Regions from separate parts of the Neobacillus sp. plas4 genome, predicted to be linked through region 1. Evidence: riboswitches for the same ligand, from Rfam matches in the RefSeq annotation. Region 1 holds a riboswitch; each other region holds the start of a gene.
The links. Region 1 has a riboswitch for thiamine pyrophosphate ahead of tenA (thiaminase II). Riboswitches for the same ligand answer to the same signal wherever they lie in the genome.
Positions count from the first base shown of each region.

Region 1 (4,214 bases):
CACAATCAGGCTGAAATGTTGTTCTTGAAGCAAGTGTGGTGGCCAGCATTTTACCATTTCAAATATCTCATCCAGAATATGAAGTTGATGATTTCAAGGATGGCAAAAGGTATTTGGACTTTGCTTATATTCGTCCCGCCATCCGAATTTGCCTTGAAGTCGACGGATATGGCCCTCATCTAAAGAACATAAGTAGATGGAAATTTTCAGACAACTTGGAACGTCAAAACCAGCTAGTGATTGATGGATGGACTGTGATCCGCTTTTCTTATGACCAAGTGAATGAGAAGCCTCGTCGATGCCAACAAATCGTTCAGCAAGTGATTGGGCGCTGGGTGAGTGATGAACTTGACCAGGCATCACTGTCCTTACTCGAAAAGGAAGTTCTTCGACTAGCGATTCGAAAAGGAGAAGAAATATCCCCTATAGAAGTCGAGAAGTATTTGAATCTAAGTGATAAGACGGTAAAAATTTTCTTTCTCAACTTGTCGATAAAAAGATGCTGATCCCCGCATCTGGGACCAAGAGAATCCGCTCTTATCGGTTGGGTGATCAGGTTAAGCACCCGATTGATGAATAGACGGAAAAATTCCGCTTAATTAGAAAATAAGATAAAAAGTTGCTTAAATAGACGGAGAAATTCCGCCTATTGACTAGAAAATGATGAAAATAGGCGATTTTGCAATGAATAACCGGAAAAACTCCGCTTATTTCCCTAAAAACGCACTCCATTCTGCATTTAACCGGAAAGTCTCCGCTTATTTTACTTTTACTAGGTTCCTCATTTGAGGAAAAACCCCCTTAACTAAAAGGAAGTAGATACGCTACGGTTTCTCTGTTCTTTTACTGCAAAAAAACACTGCAATCCCTTATCATATAAGGTGTTGCAGTGTTTTTAGTGTTAGTTCAATATGGTTACCTTTAATTGTTTTCTTCCAAAATTGATGGCATCTTGTTTAGAAGGAATAAAGACATCAATTTTATTTCCTTTAATGGCTCCGCCAGTATCTCCGGCGATTGCTTCACCATAGCCTTCTACATACACTTTACTTCCCAACGGGATAACAGATGGATCAACGGAAATGACCTTTTGATTTGGATTTTCTATAAGGTTAATTCCAGTAGCCGTAATACCGGAGCAGCCTTCACAAGAAGCGGTATAGGCTGTTGCTTCAACGATAATTTCTTTTGATTCAGGTGCAGCGGCTTCTACTGCAGGGGCACTTTCAATTGGTGCCGGCGCTACTGCTGGCGCTTCCGCTGCAGGAGTACTTTCAGACGGCGCAGGAGTTGCTTGTGCCTCAACTACAGGCGTACTTTCTGTTTTTGTTGGTGGTGCAGGTTGTTCTGATTTATTTGTTAAAGAAATAGTAGTAGGTTTTAAACCTTCAAAGATTACTAGATTTAATCCAGGATGGATCAAATCGCTATGTAATTGATTCCATTCCTTCAGTTGTGGAACTGTTACTTGATGTGCCATTGCTATGTCCCATAAGGTGTCGCCTTGTATAACCGTATAGCGTTTTTCAGGGGCAACGGTTAGTACATCCCCAGGATGTATTAGATCTGATGTAAGATTATTTAACTTTTGGATATATTCCACAGACATGTTGTTTGCACGCGATAGAGCCCAAAGAGTGTCTCCTTTTTGTACTGTAATCGATGCAGCTTGAACATTAGCACTTACAGTTACTGAGAGTACAGCAACTGCTAAAATCGATACAAATTTCTTAAGCATTCATTTACCCTCCATGTTCTTTGGTTGCTAATTTTTAATAATCGTAACATAGAATATTCCGAGAAAAAGAACAGGGAGGTGTTAATTCGATTACAACCATGGCGATTATATTGCAATACTATTTCTAAGGTTAACTAAACTCTATAAAGTCAGTCGTTAAAAGGAAGTGTAAAAGTGTTTCGGGGAGCTGCTATCTAGTAAATAGTTAGATTTTTATGATAATTAATGATTGACTTCAGTAGATTGCATATGTAGAGTTAATAGTAATTTAATAGGAAGACCACTAGGGGAGCCATTTATGGCTGAGACAGGTATGATCCTGGACCCTTTGAACCTGATCTAGTTCATACTAGCGTAGGAAAGTGGAGTCTGTGTCAGGATATTGTCAATTATTCTACCGCTCCATTTTTGGGGCGGTTTTTTCGTTTTTACCATTTTTTGCTCCAACTAGAGTCTTCCCGTTAATACCAATAAGGGGGCTGATGTTATGAGTTTTTCTGCAAATCTAAGAAATGAAGCAAATCCAATCTTTAATGCGATTTTTGAACATCCATTTGTCCAAGGCATTGCCAATGGAGATTTAAAAAAGGAGCAGTTGATTCATTATGTGAAACAAGACTTTGAATATTTAAATGCTTTTATTCGAATTTATGGAGTAGCAGTTTCGAAGTGTGAGAATCGTGAAGATATGGATATGTTTAATCAGCAAATTTCATTTATCTTAAACAGTGAAATCCATCCGCACAACAACTTTTGTCAAGTTGCCGGTGTGCCATACGAAGAACTACAAGGTTACCCATTAGCACCATCCGCACTTCATTATACACGTCATATGCTTACCGTTGCTCATGAGGGAACATTAGGAGAAATTTTAGCTGTTTTATTACCATGCCCATGGACATATTGGGAAATTGGGAAAAAACTATTACAAGAGATTCATCCGGATCCATCACATCCATTTTATGAATGGATCACTTTCTACGGAATGATTACAGATTCCATTACTACAAAATTTTGCGCGCTATTGGATGAGTGGGCGAAGGACGCACCAGAAAGAGAAAAAGAAAAAATGAAACAACATTTCTTACTAAGCTGTCAGCTTGAATATATGTTTTGGGATATGGCCTATAATCTTGAAGAATGGCCAGTGAAATTGGAGTTAGTAAAAGGATGAGTTTTATCGGGTTTCTTTTATAATTGAAAAAAACAGGCATGATTCAATTTTGATGAATCATGCCTGTTTTATTTTATGAATTTTTTATTGGTATTGTGAAATGGTGAGCAAAATTTCAAAAAGCAACAAAGTTTAAGAAAAGAGCCTTTACAAACAATTTACTCACAATTAACACTATATAACTTGGTACCAAGTTATTCTTATAGCAAAGATAAAGGAGGGACCTGCGTGAAAATTGAGTTACATTGTCATACGAATATTTCAGATTGTCCATTGTCGATTGAGGAAGTCTTGGAGTTAGCTCTTGCACAAGGGGTTTCGCACTTAGCGATTACGAACCATGACACCACGAAAGGTCTTAAAGAGGCAGTTGAAACAGGAAAGAGATATGGAATAGAAGTCATTCCAGGCATTGAGATGTCAGGGTTTGATTTTGAAAGAGGCCGCCGTGTTCACATCCTCGGTTATTTTATTGAACCTGGTCATGATGGAATTGAAACGATTTGTCAACCACTCGTTAACAATAGACACAGAGCCTCGGAGGAAATGGTAGAAAGATTAATCGCTGCAGGATATAAGATCACATGGGAGCGCTGTAAGGAAATTGCTCATGGAGGGACAGGAGTTTACAAGCAGCATATCATGCATGCATTGATTGAAGCAGGATATACCGATTCCATTTATGGTCCACTTTATAAAAAATTATTTAATCGCGGACAAAATGGTGAGAAGCCGGGGATTGCTTTTATTCCAATGGAATATATGGACGCCAAAACAGCAGTTCAGGCGATTCTTCTTGCTGGCGGAGTACCGGTGCTTGCTCACCCGGGTCAGTATGGAAACTTTGAAATGGTGCCGGATTTAGTGGAAGCTGGATTGCAGGGAATTGAGGTTTGGCATCCGTTGCATGATAAGAAACATGAGGAACAAGCCAAACAGCTGGCAAGGAAGTATGACTTAATCATGACTGGTGGATCTGATTTTCACGGTGAATATGGAGAAAAACCTGTACTAATTGGGAGTAAAAGCCCAGGAATGGAGACTTTTGAAGCGTTAGTAGCGAGAAGAGAGCGGACCGGAAAAAAAGAATCATCTAAATAAGGAGCTGAACATTCCTATGCCATTTATTTATCAGCCCAAAAAAGAAAAAAAGTTATCCATCACTCCAAGCTTCGCTGATTCCAGTTATATTATTAATAGTTATGCGGGGGAATGGACTTCGATTGGAGAAAATAATCATATCATCGAGTCGACATTTGGTGATTATACCTACACGATGGATGATGTAACAGTTAACTATGC
Region 1 is NZ_CM170152.1:5,415,231-5,419,444, reverse strand. It holds gene AC2TFD_RS27100 (hypothetical protein) at 39-506, shown strand; gene AC2TFD_RS27095 (LysM peptidoglycan-binding and 3D domain-containing protein) at 902-1,738, opposite strand; TPP riboswitch at 2,014-2,116, shown strand; gene tenA (thiaminase II) at 2,226-2,912, shown strand; gene AC2TFD_RS27085 (PHP domain-containing protein) at 3,141-4,013, shown strand; gene AC2TFD_RS27080 (DapH/DapD/GlmU-related protein) at 4,030-4,214, shown strand, end outside.

Region 2 (4,214 bases), 2.6 Mb from region 1:
TTAAACGGAGACTTGGAGGTACAGCTGCCTTCAAGAGTTCCAGCTGTTTTCCATTCGGAAACTTCGTTAGAAAAATTCTAGCCTCTTCTCTACCATGTCGGTCGCAGCTGCCAAACGTATAAATACCAAGTTCGTTCATCCAGCGGATCACTCCACGGATATATGGGTTAAAATCAGTAATAGGTAAATCTCCAAGGACTGGATCAATCAGCAACCCTCGTCCAGGGAATTTATGGTTTTAGCATATTCTTGTAGGAAGGAAATAAAATCTTCATCTGTAATCTTGTTATCGACTTCATGAAACAATTTCCCTGTACCAATCAGTAGTTTACCAGCATTACATACTCACTATTTATCGATCTGATCAAACAGGTGGAAAGACACGTTGGATGAGCAGGGATGAGTGCAATAATGGGATTCTCTGAGAGTAATTATGACGTAGAGGCAGCAAAATAAGATAACAAAAAGCAATTATCCCTTTCTATTATAAAAGTAAACGTCAAGTAGCCTCCAAATACTACATGGGTGGTGTATTTCGGGGCTAATTGACGTTTACGTAGAACATTGTGGTATGTATAAATAAATATAACTATAACTTGAAGGGATGGAGGACAGGTTCACTGTCCCAGTTACTTCTATTTCCTACTATATTTCCATTCCTACGTCCTCAAAGGTAGGCATATTTTTCATCATAGAGCAGGCTGCTTCTATAATAGGGAAAGCCAAAGCAGCGCCGGAACCTTCTCCTAAGCACATATCCATGTGTAACATTGGTTCGATTCCTAGCAGTTCACTCGCTATTTTTCCACCTGGTTCTAGAGACGCATGGGAGGTGATGAAATATTCCTTCGCTTTCGGTTCAATCCTTGCAGCAATTAAAGCAGATAGCAGGAAAACCTTATGGATACCTATTTATTTTCACGTCACCTTTTGAGACTTTTAAAGGGAAAGAACTAGCTATTTATGCTTACCATAAAGAAACCGGAGAAAAAATTACAGGGTTGTTCCCAGAAACAATTATAGAGCCGTCAACAGGCTATTCCACTTTAGAACGCTTCACTGCTACCTTTGCAGTTCCAAAAAGCGGCTTATGGCGTTATGAAGTGGTATTAGATTGTGAATTTTATGCTGATGTTGTTTTAGTGGTTAAAGAATAACAGTGAAATTCCATATTTTTAATGTGGAAAGACTTATATGAAGATTTCTGTGAATTAACCAAATCAGAGCAGATGGCATTGTTTTAGTGCGATTAAACAAGACTTGTTTCCAGATGAACCAGATAAAATTACTAAACTACTCAAAAGCATTCGTGAAGCCAGATTTTTTGCTTCTGGTTTGGGTTGTGTTCATTGTGGTAGCACTCCGGTTAAACGGAACGGTAAATCTAATTATACAACGGTTGAAATGTTAAGAAGTGCATAAAGAAAGACCTCGCAGTTTGAGGTCGGTGTATCGTTAAATTAATTTGACTTTTTGAGTAATACTTTTTGAATCTTTATTTGCTGTTTTTTGTAATAGGTATTCTTTTTCATTTTTTCACTATTAAGTTTTCCAATTGCAAAACGAACATCTTTATCATTCATAATTAAGTTTTTAAATTTATCATTATCAAGATATTTTTGAAACCATTGATATTCTTTTAGGAAATTTATATTCTTTTCTATTTCTTCCTCCGTTACATCCTTTGTTAAGGTAAATAGAAATGTACCTATTGAACCTAAAAGTTCAAGCAAAGCTCCCAATGATTCCACCCCCCTTACCTAAATTTCTTTACATTATCTACGCTTGATATTATAAAAGGTTCCTTTTAAATCAATATATTTACATATAACTATATCAAAAAATCCAAACATCATAAAAACAACAATCTTTGAGAACACAGCCTAATGAAAAAAAAGCAACTGAGCGAATGATCTGACCCAATAAAGTTAGACAAATATTCTTATGCAACATTTAAATTTTGCCTTCATTCGTTTGTGATTATATTCCCACCAATAAAAAAATCAGAAAATTGACATTTCTAATCAACGTGCTAATATTAACCATGTAAGGTAATTAATTCAAATGAATAAATGAATCAAATCCGCTAGAGGTGCCTTTTTAAAAGGCTGAGATTGAAGTGATACTTCGGGACTCTATGAACCTGATCTGGGTTATACCAGCGTAGGGAAGTGGGAAATTCGATATTTGGAGAGCAAATGCTTTATTTCAAATTTTTCGACCACTTTCTTACTATAGGAAGTGGTTTTTTGTTGTTTACTTGATTTCATTGAAAAGTAGCATCTTCAAATAGGAGGGGACATGTATTTTAACTAGTGTTAAAGGCAAAGAATTACATATTATATCCAATGGTAAAATGGCAATCGAACAGTTAGGGGAAATTGTAAGTGATATTCATCCATATATAACTGCAATTCATATACGAGAAAAACAAAAAACTGCTAGGGAGCTATTTCAAACAGTCGAACTTTTAACAAAAAAAAACATACCATTGTCAAAGATCATGATTAATGACCGGGTAGATGTTGCATTCGTAACAGGGGCCAGAGGCGTTCAATTAGCCTTTCATAGTTTAGAAGCAGCAAGTGTAAAAGAAAACTTTCCTCAGCTTAGGATAGGGAGTTCTATCCATTCCTATCATGAAGGTCTAAAAGCAAAAGAGAAGGGTGCAGATTACGTTCTATACGGACATGTTTTCCATTCTCAATCAAAACCAGATAAGATCCCAAACGGTCTTGAGGAAGTAAAAAAGCTATCAAATTTAGATATTGATGTTATTGCCATTGGAGGGATAACACCTGATAATACGGAGGTTCTAAAGGAAGGGGCAAATGGGATTGCTGTCATCTCAGGTGTTTTAGAAGCGCGTGACCCATTATTGGCAGTAATGGCTTATCGCAAGGCATTAAATAAGGGAGGTGAATAAATTGGAAAATTCATTTGATGTTGCCATAATCGGAGGAGGAATTAACGGAGCCTCGATTGCCTATCAGCTATCAAAGATAGGAAGAAAAGTAATCATTATTGAGAAGAATCAATTGGGGTGCCAAGCTTCAAGTGCAGCTGCGGGCAGCACAAGGTAAAATCATTGAATCAAAAATGCAATTTGATCTTTCACCAACGATTCACACGAATACAAAACCTTCTTTTTTAATATTGGAAATCAGTTTCTCTTTCGTTAGACGATTCATGAAAATAACATCAATCTTTAATGGAGTGGACATATCATGAATTCCTGTTCGATTAAGTTTTGATCGGTGCGAGAAATTATTTCTGTAAAAACAGCTAAATCAATATCAGAAGACCGCTGGTAATCTCCTCTTGCTCTTGAGCCAAATAAAAGAATTTCTTTAATTTGGTCATTCTTCCAACAAGCTTTGTAAGTGACTAATAAATCGTTTTGATATTCCTGTTGAATTCCAAATAAGCTCTGTCTCGGTTCCCATCTCAATCCTTTATGACGACTTATCTTTCTTAGCATTTCCGTACATTTTTTCCTTTTCCTGTTTAATAGTATAAATTGTATTTCTTGATAACCCTGTTTTACGATGAATGTTCATCACACTTTTACCAGCAGCCAATAATCGACTTACAAAAACTTAAATTCATTATATTGAATTATTGATAGAAGTAAATTTTTTTCTGTTAATTAAACTTATCAATTTACACTCAACTGTTAACAAGTCTTAACAACACACTGTATACAATCCCTTGTTAATCAGCCGAAAATAGTTGGCATGGTTTTTGCATTATAAAAGGGTGAGTGAAAAATAAATGGAGGTATTAAGATGATTCAATTAAAAGATATTGATGAAGAAATCTTGTTATTAAAAAAGTCAGTTGAAGCTTTTGCTAGAAAAGAAATTGAACCATACTACAAGCAGTGGGAACAGGACGGCGCTTTTCCAAAAGAATTATGGAAGAAACTAGGGGCAGCGGGCTTCCTTTGTGTGGATATTCCAGAGAAATATGGTGGATTAGGTGGCCCCCTATCCTATTCAGTAACAATTATTGATGAGTTAAGCAGGCTTGGCTATAGCTCAATAGTCGGAAATTTATCCGTCCATTCTATTATTATTCCACATTACATTCTAAATTCAGGCACGGAAGAACAGAAGAATTATTATTTACCTAAGATGGCAACAGGGGAATTAGTAAGTGCCATTGCAATGACCGAACCCGGTGCTGGTAGTGATTTGCAGGGTATTCAAACT
Region 2 is NZ_CM170152.1:2,814,067-2,818,280, forward strand. It holds gene AC2TFD_RS14020 (hypothetical protein) at 1-214, opposite strand, end outside; partial or broken gene AC2TFD_RS14025 (nicotinate-nucleotide--dimethylbenzimidazole phosphoribosyltransferase) at 646-888, opposite strand; gene AC2TFD_RS14030 (hypothetical protein) at 867-1,157, shown strand; partial or broken gene AC2TFD_RS14035 (IS1595 family transposase) at 1,179-1,383, shown strand; gene AC2TFD_RS14040 (hypothetical protein) at 1,461-1,742, opposite strand; TPP riboswitch at 2,079-2,187, shown strand; gene AC2TFD_RS14045 (thiamine phosphate synthase) at 2,357-2,926, shown strand; gene AC2TFD_RS14050 (FAD-dependent oxidoreductase) at 2,928-3,083, shown strand; gene AC2TFD_RS14055 (nucleotidyltransferase domain-containing protein) at 3,209-3,481, opposite strand; gene AC2TFD_RS14060 (acyl-CoA dehydrogenase family protein) at 3,789-4,214, shown strand, end outside.
Region 2: another riboswitch for thiamine pyrophosphate. It lies ahead of AC2TFD_RS14045 (thiamine phosphate synthase); the one in region 1 lies ahead of tenA (thiaminase II).

Region 3 (4,214 bases), 280 kb from region 1:
TTTGATAAGCCATTGACCTGTTAATGCCGGAAGACAAGAAACCGTTCGGACAAACATGCCGCCATTGTCATGATGCTGCGGCCCGTTACCAATTCGAATAAATGAGGGGGAGGTTTGACCATACATTCTAGCAAGTTTATAAATATCCTCAACGGGAACCCCGGTTATCTCTGAAACTGTCATAGGATCGTACTGAATGACATGCTCGCGCAGTTCTTCATAACCGACAGTATATTGCTGGAGGAAGGAAACATCCACCATGTTTTCAGCAAATAAAATATGCATAATTCCAAGAGCTAGAGCACTATCGGTACCCGGTAAAATAGGAATAAACCAATCTGCCAATCTGCCAGTTTGATTTTTATGAACGTCAATCACGACAATTTTGGCGCCATTTTCCTTCCGTGCTTTTTGAGCTAATACCATTTGGTGCATATTGGTGCTTGCAGCATTAATCCCCCAAAACAGGATGAGCTTCGAATGAATCGTATCTTCTGGATCGGTTCCAAAACTGCCACCCATCGTATATTGATAGCCGACAGCGCCGGCAGATGAACAAATACTCCGGTCAAGCTGTGACGCACCCAAACGGTTGAAGAATCGACGGTCCATTCCTTCTGCATTCAGTCGGCCCATGTTTCCATAAAAGCTATAAGGAAGGATGCTTTCAGGTCCGTCCGTTTCGATTAGCTTTTTCCACTTGGAGGTTATCGTTTCAATCGCTTCCTCCCAGCTAATCCGTTCAAATCTACCTTCTCCCTTTGATCCTATTCGCTTCATCGGATATCTTAATCTGTTTTCATCATAAATCCGTTCCGTCATATTACGAACCTTATTACAGATATTCCCCTTGGTCACAGGATGCTCCGGGTCGCCCTCCACCTTAACCACTTTTCCATCAACCTTTTGTAAGAGCAATCCACACTGATCCGGACAATCCAACGGGCAGACAGATTTGAAAATTCCATCCTGCTTCATCCTCACAAAACCCCTCTTTCACGGTGCCTGTCACCAAAGTTGAAACGCAGTTTCAACCATTTATACATCATTGTATATTTTTTTATCATATGACAGCTTATTAGGTTAGGCAAGTGAATATAATCTTGGATAGAATAAATAGATTTAGAGTGTTATTGGCAAATAATTATTTCCGAATAAATTCATAAGAAATGAATTGTTGTGCTTTTATAGAACAGTTAAAGGTAAAATACCAACCATTATTTTATGACTCTATATGCTCTCCGTTCAGCATATTCGGAACAAGGAATACAAACCTTAATAACCTTCCCGTTATCATCAATATAACTCCTTAAAGGTCTAACCTTCCGCTTACAGAACACACATCTATTGAAAAAAATATCCCAAAAAGCCATCGATCTTCCCCCATATAAAAAGTCCTGTTTTATATTATTCTAGTGGAGTCCTTGAAGTGTCCGCCTGGGGTGGACAATGTCCACGGGGGGTGCCTGTCACCATTTATACATCATTTATGCATCCATGCATAAACGGTGACAGGCACCAAATCACATCACCATATCTCTTTACAAGTTGAAAGATTTATCTTAAGATTATGGCAACAATGAAAATTGCATACGGTTTTTGCACTAGGGGAGCTTTTGGCTGAGAGGATGTTTGTCCGACCCTTATGACCCGATCTAGATAATACTAGCGTGGGGAAGTGCAGGAGAAGCTTATCATGAACTTTTAATGATGATATGATTCGACTGCATCCCCATGGGGTGCAGTTTTTTTGTTGCCAAAAAATGAATGGGGGAATAAGTATGTCTAATTTTTGCGGTACGAGTGAAATTACGGGAGCACGGTTTTCAATTTATCCAATGTCTGATAGGTTTGTAAATATTATTTTATTAGCACTTAAAGAAGTAGATACATCAAAGGTTTGGATGGAAACGGACGATGTAAGCACATGTGTGCGCGGAAGATCTGAGCACGTATTTGATGTGGTAAAAGCTATTTTCCTAGAATCATCAAAAAACGGCGATCATGTTGTTCTTCAAGCAACTTTTTCAAATGGCTGTCCAGGGGATTCAGCGGGTGATGTTTATCTTTCGGAAAGCCCTGAACGTTTAAACGAAGAAAAATCACTACATATCCAACAAGAAGTCGCGGTCCAATTTGCACTCTATCCAATGGGGATCCCTACCTACATGAATGTCATCATGGATGCAGTAAAACTTGGCCAAGAACAAGGTACTTTCACTAAAGGTGTTCACTACGCATCAAGACTTGATGGTAATGCAAACAAAGTATTTAAAACGCTGGAGGATGCTTTTCAAGTTGCACACGAAAGTGATTCAACCCATATTGTAATGACGGTTGCGATGTCGGCCAACAGTCCATCCAAAAAGGGGGATAAATAAATGCTCGCAAAATGGAAATTACGTGAAGTCATCGTTTTATCCGTACTTGCTGTTGTTTTTGCAGTCGTTTATCTTTTGTTCCTCCAGCTCGGAAATGTCCTATTCGGACTTTTCGGATTGATTGGCTATGACATGATTTTCGGAATTTGGTTCATCGTCTCGATTATTGCTGCCTATATTATCCGTAAGCCTGGAGCAGCGTTCCTCTCAGAAACCGTTGCGGCAACCGTTGAAGTCATGCTAGGAAATGCCGTAGGACCGCAGTTAATCGTTTCCGGCATGATCCAAGGTTTAGGTGCCGAAGCAGTCTTTGCAGCAACGAAATGGAAGAACTATTCCACTTGGGTTTTAATGGCAGCAGGAATGGGCTCGTCGGTGTTTAGCTTTGCTTGGGGCTTTTATGTATCAGGATTTGCGGCACTTTCGCCAGGTTATGTCACAGCCATGTTCTTTGTTCGCCTATTGAGTGGAGCATTACTGGCAGGGTTACTTGGCAAGTATCTAAGTGAAGGGCTGGCAAAAACAGGTGCCTTAAACAGTTTTCCGTTAGGAAAGGAATACAAACGCAATGTCACCATTTAGGCATCAAATTGAAGCTGAGGGGTTGGGATTCAGCTATGAAGACCGTGAAATTTTCACAGATCTAACGTTTTCAGTCGAAAAAAATCAAGCTCTTTTACTCCTAGGTCCAAGCGGCTCTGGAAAAAGTACGCTTGCCTTCTGCCTCAATAAGTTGTACCCAGAAGCTGTTGATGGTGTATTGAAGGGGAGCCTAACGTTTGAAGGAAAAAAGCTGGATGAGTTTAAACCAGGTGAACTGAACCAAAAAATAGGAATTGTGTTTCAAGACCCGGAAAGCCAATTCTGTATGCTGACGGTGGAAGAGGAAGTGGCGTTTGGCTTGGAGAACTTCCATGTGCCGCGCCAAGAAATGGAAGCAAAGATTCACTATGCCCTGGCTCTGGTGGGGTTGCAGGATGAGAAAAAAACGGTTATCCATACACTTTCGGGAGGGCAAAAGCAGAAACTTGCACTTGCCTGCGTGTTGGCCCTCCAACCGGAGGTCATTATTCTTGATGAGCCGACGGCGAACCTAGATCCGCTGTCGAGCACGGAACTGGTTGAGACAATCACTATGTTAAGGAACGAGCATCCGTTTACACTGATTGTCATTGAACACAAATTGGATGATTGGGTAGAGATGATGGACCGCTGTCTCGTCATTGATTCAAGTGGAATGGTGCTTTTCGATGGAACGCCAGCAGAATGTTTTGGTGAATTCACACCATATTTACAAAAAGAAGGCATTTGGCTGCCAAAAGTAGTGGAAGCAGCGATGGCAGCTAAAAAGGCTGGTATTTTTAAAGGGGAAAGACTTCCGCTCCGAAAGCAAGAATTAATAGCGGGGCTTAAGAATTCGGCTGATTTTCTTAAAAAATCAAACCCTGCCACTGTTAAAGATGAACCACTCCTTGAAGTCAAGGGTCTCTTTGCCCGCGGGTACTTAAAAAATATTCATTTAAGTATACGTAAAGGAGAGCTGACTGCACTTGTTGGTGCGAATGGTTCTGGAAAGACGACGTTATCAAAATGTTTAGCAGGACTCATTCCGCTTACGCAAGGAGAAATCCACTTTTGCGACGTTCCACTCTCCAAATGGAGGGAGAAGGAATTATATAAAAAGCTGGGATATGTGTTTCAAAATCCGGAGCATCAGTTTATTACCGATAGTGTTTATGAGGAAATTGCCTTTGGCTTGGAAGACCCCGCAGCCGTGAAATCCATTCTTGAAAAAATGGGGCTGCTTAAACACGCAGGCGCCCATCCTTTTAC
Region 3 is NZ_CM170152.1:5,134,713-5,138,926, reverse strand. It holds gene AC2TFD_RS25960 (molybdopterin-containing oxidoreductase family protein) at 1-978, opposite strand, end outside; TPP riboswitch at 1,597-1,694, shown strand; gene AC2TFD_RS25955 (YkoF family thiamine/hydroxymethylpyrimidine-binding protein) at 1,782-2,381, shown strand; gene AC2TFD_RS25950 (ECF transporter S component) at 2,382-2,963, shown strand; gene AC2TFD_RS25945 (ABC transporter ATP-binding protein) at 2,950-4,214, shown strand, end outside.
Region 3: another riboswitch for thiamine pyrophosphate. It lies ahead of AC2TFD_RS25955 (YkoF family thiamine/hydroxymethylpyrimidine-binding protein); the one in region 1 lies ahead of tenA (thiaminase II).